2 regions of the Mesorhizobium sp. CAU 1741 genome follow, and region 2 is predicted to be linked to the other one. Evidence: predicted binding sites of a transcription regulator. Region 2 holds the regulator's gene; the other holds the start of a gene.
What was found. The regulator LexA, encoded in region 2, represses DNA repair genes until DNA is damaged. The targets are predictions, from matches to a motif close to TGTTCNNNNTGTGTTCNG.

Region 1: a site for LexA is predicted at 2,581-2,598, ahead of AAFN84_RS11500 (YifB family Mg chelatase-like AAA ATPase). Genes of this name have one in related genera too.

The regions. Positions count from the first base shown of each region.
Region 1 is NZ_JBDOQP010000002.1:970,396-976,291, reverse strand. Features, by position in the region: gene phaZ (polyhydroxyalkanoate depolymerase) at 1-83, shown strand, start outside; gene AAFN84_RS11505 (transglutaminase-like cysteine peptidase) at 347-865, shown strand; gene AAFN84_RS11500 (YifB family Mg chelatase-like AAA ATPase) at 958-2,490, opposite strand; gene gshB (glutathione synthase) at 2,684-3,625, opposite strand; gene AAFN84_RS11490 (EAL domain-containing protein) at 3,801-5,150, shown strand; gene AAFN84_RS11485 (SMP-30/gluconolactonase/LRE family protein) at 5,211-5,896, shown strand, end outside.
Region 2 is NZ_JBDOQP010000002.1:779,808-785,703, forward strand. Features, by position in the region: gene AAFN84_RS10580 (ABC transporter ATP-binding protein) at 1-41, shown strand, start outside; gene AAFN84_RS10585 (ABC transporter permease) at 38-910, shown strand; gene AAFN84_RS10590 (GntR family transcriptional regulator) at 930-1,661, shown strand; gene AAFN84_RS10595 (gamma-glutamyltransferase family protein) at 1,658-3,250, shown strand; gene lexA (transcriptional repressor LexA) at 3,421-4,137, shown strand; gene AAFN84_RS10605 (adenine deaminase C-terminal domain-containing protein) at 4,181-5,896, opposite strand, start outside.

The DNA of each region.
Region 1 (5,896 bases), 190 kb from region 2:
TCGTGGACTTCATGGCGAGCAACGGGCGCAAGGCGCGCACGGGCGGGCAGGCAAAGCCGCGCCTCGTCAGTTCAAAGGGCTGAATCGCGTGGCGCCTACTGTGTGCAACTTGCCACAGTGGGCGCCCAACGGTAACCATGCCGGCATTCCTCACGGCTCCGTCAATTGACTTGCATTCAAACCGTCACTTAACTTTTATTTAACGACCAGAAGATTCGGTGACTTTCGGGGTTTGGGCGATATGAGAGCCACGCTTGGCATGTGGCGGCTATGGCCGCTTTTTGCCGCCGCATTGTTCTTCGCGGCTGCAACGGGAAGCACGTCGGAGGCATCGGGCGTGACCTCGATGGTTACGGGCGGCATCACCTCGCAGCCGATCGGTCACTACGAATTCTGCAAGGCCAATCCGGCGGAATGCGCGATCCGCTCGCGCGATCCGGGCCCGCTGGTCGTCAGCGACAAGATCTGGGCGGCCATCGCGCGCGTCAATCAGGCAGTCAACCAAGCCGTCAAGCCGATGAGCGATTTCGACATCTACGGCAAGGCCGAGCTCTGGGAGTACCCGGTTCACGGCGTCGGCGACTGCGAGGACTACGTTCTGGAAAAGCGTCGCATGCTCGCCGACAAGGGCATCGCGCTTGCCAATCTGCTGATCACGGTGCTGCGCAAGCCGGACGGTGAGGGGCACGCGGTCCTGACGGTGCGGACCGACCGCGGCGACTTCATCCTCGACAACCTCAATGACGAGATGAAGCCGTGGTACAAGACCGGCTATCGCTTCCTCAAGCGCCAGGCGTCGACCCATACCGGCCGCTGGGTGTCGCTGCGTGAAGAGCAGAACATGCTCGTTGGCGCGGTCAACTGAAACCATCGTGACACGGCACCTTCGGGACGCCTGATCGCATCGCGTGACCCTGCTGCTTGTCAGCGGGCCCACATTGTCTCCGCCCGACTTGTCTATGCGGCCTGAGCCAGCCTCTCGCCAGCCATGCGGCTTGATATCGCCTCTGCAAGGTGGATGCGCCCCACGGAATCCCTGCCGTCCAGATCGGCAAGCGTGCGCGCCACCTTGAGGACGCGGTGGTAGGCGCGGGCGGAGAAGCCGAACTTGTCGCTTGCTTCGCGCAAGAGCGCGGTTCCCGGCGCATCGAGCGCCGCAACTTCCTCGACCAGCGCAGTCGGGCAGCCGGCATTGGTGGTCACTCCGTCGATGCCGAGCGCCGAAAAGCGCGCCGCTTGAATGGTGCGCGCCCGTGCGACCCTTTCCGCCACCACAGCACTCGGTTCCGACCGTGACGGACCGATCAGATCGGAAGCGGTAACCGCCGGCACGTCGACTCGCAGGTCGATCCGGTCGAGCAGTGGGCCTGAAATCCGCGCCTGATAATCCGCCTGGCAACGCGGGCCGCGCGCGCATCGATGGCCGGGTTCGCCCGCCATGCCGCATCGGCACGGGTTCATCGCCGCCACGAGCTGGAAACGCGCGGGATAGGCCACGCGCCCGTTGGCTCGTGCCACCACGCATTCGCCGGTTTCCAGCGGCTGGCGCAGCGAATCGAGCGTCTGGGGCGAGAACTCCGGCAACTCGTCGAGAAAGAGCACGCCATGATGCGCCAATGATGCCTCCCCCGGACGCACCTTGAGCCCGCCGCCGATGAGGGCGGCCATTGTGGCGGAGTGGTGCGGCGCGCGAAACGGCCGCCGGTCAGACAACCGCCCTTCGGCAATCTCCCCGGCGATGGAGGCGACCATCGACACCTCCAGCAGTTCGCGCGGCAGCAGTTTCGGCAAGATCGACGGCAGGCGCTGCGCCAGCATCGACTTGCCCGATCCGGGCGGCCCGATCATCAGCAGGTTGTGTCCGCCGGCGGCCGCGATCTCCAGCGCGCGCCGCGCCGTCTCCTGACCCTTGATGTCCGCGAGGTCCGGCAGGTTGCTGGGTGCGGCCTGCGTTGCCGGTTCGGGCCGCGACAGAACCTGCGTTCCGCGAAAATGATTGGCGATGGCGATCAGGCTGCGCGGCGCGAGAATGTCGATCTGTTCTCCGGCCCATGCGGCCTCGGGGCCTACGTCATGCGGGCAGATGAGCCCCTTGCCCATCGCATTCGCCCCGATCGCAGCCGGCAGTGCCCCGGCCACCGCCGCGATGGCCCCGTCGAGACCGAGTTCGCCCAGAACCACATAGGAAGCAATCGCGTCGGTTGGAATGACGCCGATGGCCGCCATCAGCCCGAGCGCGATCGGCAGATCGTAGTGGCTGCCCTCCTTGGGTAGGTCGGCCGGCGCCAGATTGACGATCACCTTCTTCGCAGGCATCGAAAGGCCGGAGGCCTGGAGCGCCGCCTGTACCCGTTCGCGGCTCTCGGCCACAGCCTTGTCGGCGAGGCCGACGATCTGCATTCCGACCTTGCCCGGACCGACCAGAACCTGCACGTCGACAGGAACCGCCTCCACGCCCTCAAAGGCGATCGTCGTGACCCGCGATACCATCCCCGCCTCCAGACTGACGCCCTACGGGCCTACACCTGTCCCAAAACAGAACTCCTGTAGAACAGTGAAGCACGGAACTGACGCTGCGGCAAGAACATTAAGCGAACATTCCGGCAAAGCACGCCGGAATAGTTGCAGCGGGTTGCAAAGTTGGAACAAATGTTCCTCGCCATGACGAATTGTCGATACGTGGTCAGACACGTTTGGCTTCGACGGCATCCCAGAACAGGGCGGCGATGTCGGCGCCGCCGAACCTTTTCACCTCGCGTACCCCGGTTGGCGAGGTGACATTGATCTCGGTCATGTAGTCGCCGATGACGTCGATGCCGACGAGGATGAAGCCGCGTTCCTTCAGCGACGGGCCGATCCTGGAGCAGATTTCACGCTCGCGCTCGGTGAGCTCGGTCGCCTCCGCACGCCCGCCTACATGCATGTTGGAACGCGAGTCATGGTCTGCCGGCACGCGATTGATCGCACCCACGGGTTCGCCGTCGATCAGGATGATGCGCTTGTCGCCCTTGCGCACATCCTTGAGGTAGCGCTGGACGATGTAGGGTTCGCGGAACATCTGCTCGAACATTTCGAGCAGCGAGGCGAGGTTCCTGTCGGCTTCCAGCATGTGGAAGATGCCGGCCCCGCCATTGCCGTAGAGCGGCTTGACGATGATGTCGCCATGCTCCTTGCGGAATGCGTCGACCTCGCGCGGGTCCTTGGTGATCAGCGTCTCCGGCATCAGGTCGGGGAATTCGGTGACGAAGATCTTCTCGGGGCTGTTGCGCACCCATGCCGGGTCGTTGACCACGAGCGTTCCCGGATGAATGCGCTCCAGAAGATGCGTGGTGGTGATGTAGTTCATGTCGAAGGGCGGGTCCTGCCGCAGCAGGATCACGTCCATCTCCGACAGGTCGGTCCGCACCGCTTCGCCGAGCGTGAAGTGGTCGCCCTTGACGTCGCGAACCGCCATCGTCTCGACGCGTGCGTAGATCTTTCCGTCGCGCATCGACAGGCGGTCAGGCGTATAGTGGTAGAGTTCGTGGCCGCGCCGCTGCGCCTCCAGGGAGAGGGCGAACGACGTGTCCCCGGCAATCGAGACGGTCGAGACATGGTCCATCTGGACGGCGACCTTGAGGCTCATGGAAGGCTCCGGCTATCGGTTTGGTGTGACGAAGCTCTACCGGCTCGCGCGCCGATTGCCAATCGGCATCACGGCGCCGAAAACGAAACTGTTTCATTCGATACCTTTCCTAAAGGGTTTCATGACAGGGTCGAACCAACGAGCCTAGAATAAGAACACGCATCCAGAGGCGCCGATGCAAAGCCCGTTCGGCAGCGGCCAAATCGTCAGCGGAACCAATGACCTTGCATTTACCGACCCTCTGACGGGCCTCGGAAATCTCCGTCGATTCTTCGACAAGGTCGACCGGCTGATCGTCGAACGTGCGGAAGACCCCGCACCCTTCGCCGTCGGCATCATCGACCTCGACGGCTTCAAGCCGATCAACGACCTTTTCGGGCGCAAGGCAGGCGACAACATCCTTCAGCAGGTCGCCATGCGGCTTTCTGCTTCGATGGATCAGCATTCGAGCGTCGCGCGTGTCGGCGCCGACGAATTCGCGTTTCTGTATCCGATGGTGTTCAGCGAGGACGTCGCGCGCGAGCAGGCCTTGATGCTGATCGAGATATTGTCGGCTCCCTACGACGTCGGCGACCGCACGGCGCGGCTCTCGGCCTCGGTCGGCTGCTCGCTGTTTTATTCCGGCGAAGAGAACACCGAGACCCTGGTGTCGAAGGCTGAAACCGCGCTCTACCATGCCAAGCGCTCCGGCCGTGGCAGGGTGGTCGTCTACACGCGCGAGATGGAGGAAGCGGCCAAGCGCATGACGCGCATCGAACAGGCGCTGCGTCGCGCCGTCGCCGCCGGCGAGGTGGAGCCGCATTTCCAGCCGATCGTCGACCTGCGTCGCAAGCAGGTAATCGGCTTCGAGGCACTGGCACGCTGGACCGACCGCGATCTGGGCGCGGTGCGCCCAGACGTCTTCATACCGATCGCCGAGGAACGCGGCATCATTGGCCCGCTTTCCCAGCTTCTTCTGCGCAAGGCGACGGAAACTGCGCGAAACTGGCCGGACGAACTCTTCCTGTCGTTCAATCTGTCGCCGTCCCAGCTCGTCGACCAGAACACAGGCCGCGACATCCTCGATATCCTCGACCGGACGGGCTTCGATCCGCGTCGCCTTGAAATCGAGATCACCGAAACCGGACTGATGAGCGATCCGGCTTCGGCGGAAAAGATCGTCCACGACCTGCGGGCCGTCGGCATCCGCGTCTCGCTCGACGATTTCGGCACCGGCCAGTCGTCGCTCGGCCGCCTCCGCGAGTTTCATTTCGACAAGCTCAAGATCGACCGTGCTTTCGTCTCGTCCATTCTCGAGGACAGGCCGTCGGAACATATCATTCGCGCCATCCTCGCAATGTGCGAAGGGCTGGGCATGGATGTCGTGGCCGAGGGCATCGAGCACGAGGAACAGGCGTCGCGGCTGGTGCAGTTCGGCTGCGGCGGCGGGCAGGGCTATCTCTTCGGAAAACCGCGCGATGCCGAAGGCACGATGAACTATCTGCGCGAGACCTATCGGGCCATGGCCACCTGGCAGGATGCCTGAACTTGCGTTGCACCGCATCCCTTCGCTAAGATCGATCACGCCAGGGAACGGGGGGCCTTCGTGAGCACAGAGACCGTATCCGTATTCTGCGCCATCACGTGCCGGCTGGGCGAGGGCCCGACCTACGATCCTTTACGCAATTCGGTCCTTTGGTTCGACATTGTCGGCTGCAAGCTGCTGGAGCGGCAGTGGCCTGACGGGCCGACGACGGTCCATTCCCTGCCTGAAATGGCCAGCGCAATCGCGGTCGTCGACGAAAAGCGCCAGCTTATGGCCACGGAGACGGGCCTGTTCCTGCGCGACGCCGTCACCGGAGCCCTCTCGAAGGTGATCGACATCGAGAGTGATCAACCGGAGACGAGATCGAACGACGCGCGCGTCCACCCGTCCGGCGCCTTCTGGATCAGCACGATGGGCAAGCGGGGCGAGCATCAGGCCGGCTCCATCTACTGGTATCGCGGCGGCGAATCGCGCCGCCTCTATCCGCACATCACGGTGCCCAATTCGATCTGCTTTTCACCGGATGGCGGGACCGCCTTTTTCGCCGACACGCGCACCAACATTTTGTACCGGGTGGAATGCGATGCCGGCACCGGGCTTCCGGTGGGAGAGCCGCAAGTCTTCCTCGACCAGGGTGGAATGAAGGGCGGCATGGACGGGTCGGTCATCGACGCCGACGGCCAGTTATGGAACGCGCGCTGGGGCGCGGCCGCGCTTGACTGCTACGCGCCGGACGGACGCCATTT
Region 2 (5,896 bases):
CCACGATCCGCAATCTTCTCGACAAGGGGGCGTTCCTATGAGCGAACTCTCGGCCGCCGGCAAGGCGGTCTCGCCCGAGGGCGACACGATCTGGACCGAGCGGGTATCGCTAGGCTCCAGAATCCCGCGCTGGCTCGCGATGGTGGTGCTGCTCTTCGTCTTCCTCGGCCTCTGGCAACTCGTCACCTCGGCCGGCATCGTCTCGCCGCTGATCCTGCCGACCCCGACCTCGACGATCGCCGATCTCGGCTTCGTCGGGCGCGGGCTCCTGTCTGGAAACTACATGGTCGCCGCGTTCTGGGTCACGACCCAGGAGGTGATCTGGGGCTTCGTGCTGGCCCTGACGATCGGGGTGACGCTTGGCGTCATCGTCGGCGAGACGTCGCTCGGCGAGCGCGCCGTGATGCCTTATATCGTCGCCATCGACACGATGCCCAAGCTGGCCTTCGCACCGCTTTTCGTCGCCTGGCTCGGCTTTGGGATTTCCTCCAAGGTGGCGCTTGCGGCCTTCATCTCCGTGTTCCCGATCGTCGTCGGCACCGCTGCCGGCCTGCATGCGGCCGACGAGAACGCACGCATGCTGTTCAAGAGCATCGGTGCATCGCGGCTGCAGACACTGGTCATGCTGAAGATCCCGACCGGGCTGCCGCAATTCTTCACCGGGCTGAAGATCGCGGCGATCAGCGTCGTGTCCGGCGCCATCGCCGGCGAGTTCCTCGGCGGCGGCCGGGGCTTCGGCGAGCTCATCCGCGTCGCCGCCGCCCAGCTCGACACGCCGCGCGTCTTCTCGCTGATCATCTATCTCAGCCTGCTCGGCCTCTTGATGTTCGGCATCGTTTCCTGGATGCAGTACAAGTTCGTGTTCTGGCATCGTCCGGGCACCAATGCGAATGGCAAGGCAGCAAGATAGGCCTGGATCAGAGACCTGAATGTCCAAACCGAAAGACAAGACCACGCTGGCGACGACGGTCTACCAAAAGCTGCGCTCCGACATCATCCGGGGCGCCTTCCCGCCCGGCGCCAAGCTGCGCATCGAGTCGATCGCGGATCTCTACGAGGTTGGCAGCAATGCAGTGCGCGAGGCGCTTTCGCGGCTGTCCTCGGAGCGGCTGGTGGATCGGCACGAACAGCGCGGCTTCACCGTGCCGCCTATTGCCCTCGACGACTGGCGGGTGCTGGTCGATACCCGGTGCAGGCTGGAGGCACTGGTGCTGCGCGAATCGATGCAGCGGCGTGACGACCGTTGGGAAGAGGCGATTGTTGTCGCTTTCCACCGGTTGTCGCGTCTTAGCTCGGAACGCTCCGAAGACCGTGCTGCCTGGGACGACGCGCATCGCAACTTCCATCGCGCGCTGCTCGCCAACAGCGCGTCGCCATGGCTGCTCGAATTCTGCGACATTCTCGCCGACCACGCGGCGCGCTACATTTCGGTTTCGAACGCCTATCGCAAGATTCCGCGCGATGGGCAGGCCGAGCACGAAGCGCTGATGAAGGCCGTGCTGAACGGGACCGACGACGACGCGTGTGCGCTGTTGGTTGCGCATTACACTAAGACGCTGCGCATGATCGAAAAGACATTCGAGCACGCGCGGGACGCCATGGCATCGGGCGGTGCCTTGGCTGACCTGACCTCCACGCTGCCCCCGCGAGCCACCCCTTGACCTATCAATTCACGCCGAAATACCCGTCGCGACGCTCGCCCGTGATCGCGCGCAACGCCATCGCGACCTCGCATCCGCTGGCAACCGAGGCTGGGCTGAACATGCTGCGCAAGGGAGGCAACGCGCTCGACGCAGCACTTGCCGCGGCCATCACGCTGACGGTGGTGGAGCCGACGGGCAACGGCATCGGATCGGATGCGTTCTGCATCCTGTGGGATGGCAGCGAACTGCACGGCCTCAATGCCTCAGGGCGCTCGCCGGCTGCATGGACGCCGGAACGCTTCGCGGGCAAGACCGCGATGCCGCAGCGCGGCTGGGAGAGCGTGACCGTGCCCGGCGCGGTTTCGGCCTGGGTGACCCTGTCGGAACGTTTCGGCAAGCTTCCGTTCGAGGCTCTGTTCGAGCCGGCGATCGACTACGCGTCCAGGGGCTATCACGTCACGCCGATCATCGCCGAGCTCTGGCGGCGCGGTGCGGAGCTGCTACATGCGCAGCCCGGCTTCGCCGAAGCGTTCATGCCCAACGGGCGCGCGCCGGCCGCCGGCGAACTCTTCCGCAGCGAGGCGATGGCGAACACGCTGCGCCTGATCGCCGAAACGAAGGGCGAGGCTTTCTATCGCGGCGAGCTGGCGCAGAAGATCGCTGCCTTTGCGCAGGAGCACGGCGCGGCGCTGACCGCCGAAGACATGGCCGCACATGCGAATGACTGGTGCGGCACGATCAGCAAGGATTCCGGAAAATCCTCGCTGCACGAAATCCCGCCGAATGGACAAGGCATCGCGGCACTCATGGCGCTCGGCATGCTCAAGGGCAGCGGCATCGAGGCGCTCGACCCCGACAGCCCCGAGGCGCTGCACCTGCAGATCGAGGCGATCAAGCTTGCCTTCATGGACATCCACACCTATGTCGCCGACCAGTTGCACATGGACGACGTCAAGGCGTCGCATTTGCTCGACGACGCCTACCTGGCCTCGCGCGGACGGCTGATCGACCGTGACAAGGCATCGCTGCATCCTGTGGGCGCGCCGAAGAATGGCGGCACGGTGTGCCTGGCAACCGGCGACGCGGACGGCATGATGGTGTCGTACATCCAGTCGAACTATGCCGGCTTCGGATCGGGCGTCGTGGTGCCGGGTACCGGCATCAGCCTGCAGAATCGCGGCTTCGGCTTCACCCTGGAGGACGGCCATCCCAACCAGGTCGGTCCACGCAAGCGCCCCTTCCACACAATCATTCCCGGCTTCATCATGGGCGCGGACGGGCCGGACATGGCATTCGGGCTGATGGGCGGGCCGATCCAGGCGCAAGGCCACCTGCAGATGATGCTGCGCACGCAGGTCTGGGGACAGGATCCGCAGACGGCGGCAGATGCGCCGCGCTGGCGCGTGATCTCCGGCCTCGACGTGGCGATCGAGGATAGTGTCAGCCCGCGGACCATCGCCCACCTGGAGCAGATGGGCCACGTGATCGCCACCGAAAGCCCGGATTCCAGCTTCGGATTCGGCGGTGCGCAGCTCGTGCGCCGCGTCGAGGGCGGCTATGCCGCGGGCTCCGACCCACGCAAGGACGGTTGCGCGGGAGGCTTCTGACGCTCGAACAGAGCGCGTTCGATGCCCCGTGAGGGCCTCGGTGAACCATTGTGGAACATAGTTACGGAATTCATCGGAAAATCAGTAAAATTTAAACTATTGCGGAACACAACTGGAACAGATAGTGTATGTTCTGGTTTTGTTTGCACTCTGATTCTCCGGGGCTTGCCATGCTGACGCGAAAGCAACACGAATTGCTGCTCTTCATCCACGAACGGATGAAGGAGACCGGCATCCCCCCCTCATTCGACGAAATGAAGGAGGCGCTCGACCTCGCCTCCAAGTCCGGCATCCACCGATTGATCACCGCGCTCGAGGAGCGCGGCTTCATCCGCCGCCTGCCGAATCGTGCCCGTGCACTCGAAGTGACACGGCTGCCGGACTCCATCGCGCCCGGGCTCAACCAGGCGCGCAAGTTCTCGCCGAGCGTCATTCAGGGCAGCCTCGGCCGTGCGCCGGAGAAGCCGCGCCTGCAGGCGACCGGCAATGACGACGATGTCGCGGCATCGGTATCCGTACCGGTGATGGGCCGTATCGCGGCCGGCGTGCCGATCAGCGCGATCCAGCAGAAGACGCATTCGATCAGCGTGCCGCCGGAGATGCTTGGCGGCGGCGAGCATTACGCGCTGGAAGTAAAGGGCGACTCGATGGTCGAGGCCGGCATCTTCGACGGCGACACGGTCATCATCCGCAATGCGTCCACGGCGACACCCGGCGAAATCATCGTGGCGCTCGTCGACGACGAGGAAGCGACGCTGAAGCGCTTCCGGCGCAAGGGCGACTCGATCGCCCTCGAAGCGGCCAACCCGGCCTACGAGACGCGCATCTTCGGACCGGACCGGGTCAAGGTGCAGGGCAAGCTGGTGGGGCTCATTCGGCGCTACTGAGGGCTTATAGCGTGACAGGGGTTGGCGTCGAACCGCATCGGCGTCAGAACACCACCGGATGGGTTTCGCCGGTCTGCACGTTGACGAGACCTTGGGGGGCATGGTCGCTCGGCGCGACGAGCACCCAGCGCCATGGCGCGCAGGTGAGCGTGGCGAAAGCCAGACGTTCGGGAAAGCCGGGACCCCAGCGGGGATGGAACGACGGCTCGAACATCCAGTCGACCTTTTCGCCCTCGGCGTAGAGCGCCTGCATCTCGGCGTGCAGCTCCTCAGCCGAGCGGCAGGACATCAGCCCCGCAACCTCGTAGCGAACGGTGGCAACCACCTCGCCTTCGCGCACCAGCGCCCAACCACCGTCATTTTCGGCGAGCGCGTTCACGGCCATGGCCATCGCCGCGTCCGACGAGCCGACGCACCAGACATTGTGCTTGTCATGCGCCATCGAACAGGCGAGCGCGGTCTCGGGCGTGCGCGGGCCGCAACCGAGCCAGAACATCTTCGACACGGCCCCCATGCCCGAGAAGCGATCTACGATCGCAAACTTGGTGATGTTGCGGGCCTCGTCGCGCTGGACAAAGCCGTCTGCCACGGGAAGTTCAAACGTGAGGAAGTCGTCGGTCCAGTGGAAGGGCCGCAATACGGCCGCCTGCATCGTTTCGCGGCCGGGTTCGGCTGCAATGTGGAAATCTTGAGCCGTCAGCGCCCGGCCGATATTGATCGTCTTTGTCGCCCATTCCGGCCAGTCGATCTTCGGGACCTCGGGCAGGTAGTCCTTGCCTTGCGAGACCTGGCGCCCGTCTGCCCAGACCCTGGCGATCTCAAATCGCTCGACGTCCGAAAGAAGCACGATGTCGGCATAGCGGCCCGGTGCGATCGATCCGACCCACGGCGTCAGCCGCATGTGGCGCGCCGGGTTGATCGTCACGCACTGGATGGCGATTTCGGGCGCCAGCCCCGCTTCGATCGCGAGACGCACATTGTGGTCGGTCGCGCCGAGCTTGAGGGTGTCGGAGGCGCTGCGGTCGTCGGTGGTGAGCGCGACCTGCGACCAGTCGGCAAGGCCCCTGTCGAGGAGCCCCCGGATGACCTCAGGCAGGCTGTGCGGACGGAGTTCCATGAACAGGCCGTGGGTAAGCTTGTCCCAGAACTCCTCAACCGTCCACGCCTCATGATCGGAGGCGAGGCCGGCTGCGGCAAACGCGTTGATGGTCGGCATGTCGCGGATACCCGCCGCGTGACCCTCGACGACGCCCCGTTGTTCGAAGGTCGCGCGGATCATGCCCCACAGGCGCTCATGGGAAGGGTTCTCCGGATTCCACACGGCTGGCCAGTCCATCACCTCGTCGAGGCCGGCGGTCATCAGGCTCTGGCGGAGAAAATCGCGCTGCTCGTCATAGCCGAGCCAGCCGCCACCGTGCTCGTAACCGGTTGGCGGCACGGCCGAACCAGGCAGCGGGAAGATCTTCAGCGGCGAGCCGGCGGCACGTGCCTTGAGCCAGAACTCCAGCGTCCGGGCGCCATTGACGTTGGAGAACTCGTGGCTCGCCTCGCAGGTCCAGGTGTTGCCGCGCGGCAAGACCAGGGCGGCCTCCCATTCGGGCGTCAGGTGCGAGCTCTCGATGTGCTTGTGCACCTCGCCGAGACCGGGCACCGCCGCGAGGTCCGGTTCGTGCACGCGCCGGCCGACCTCGCCCGGATAGCTGCCGGCGTCGCCGACATACGCGATGCGCCTGCCCTTGATCACGATCTCCTGATCGTC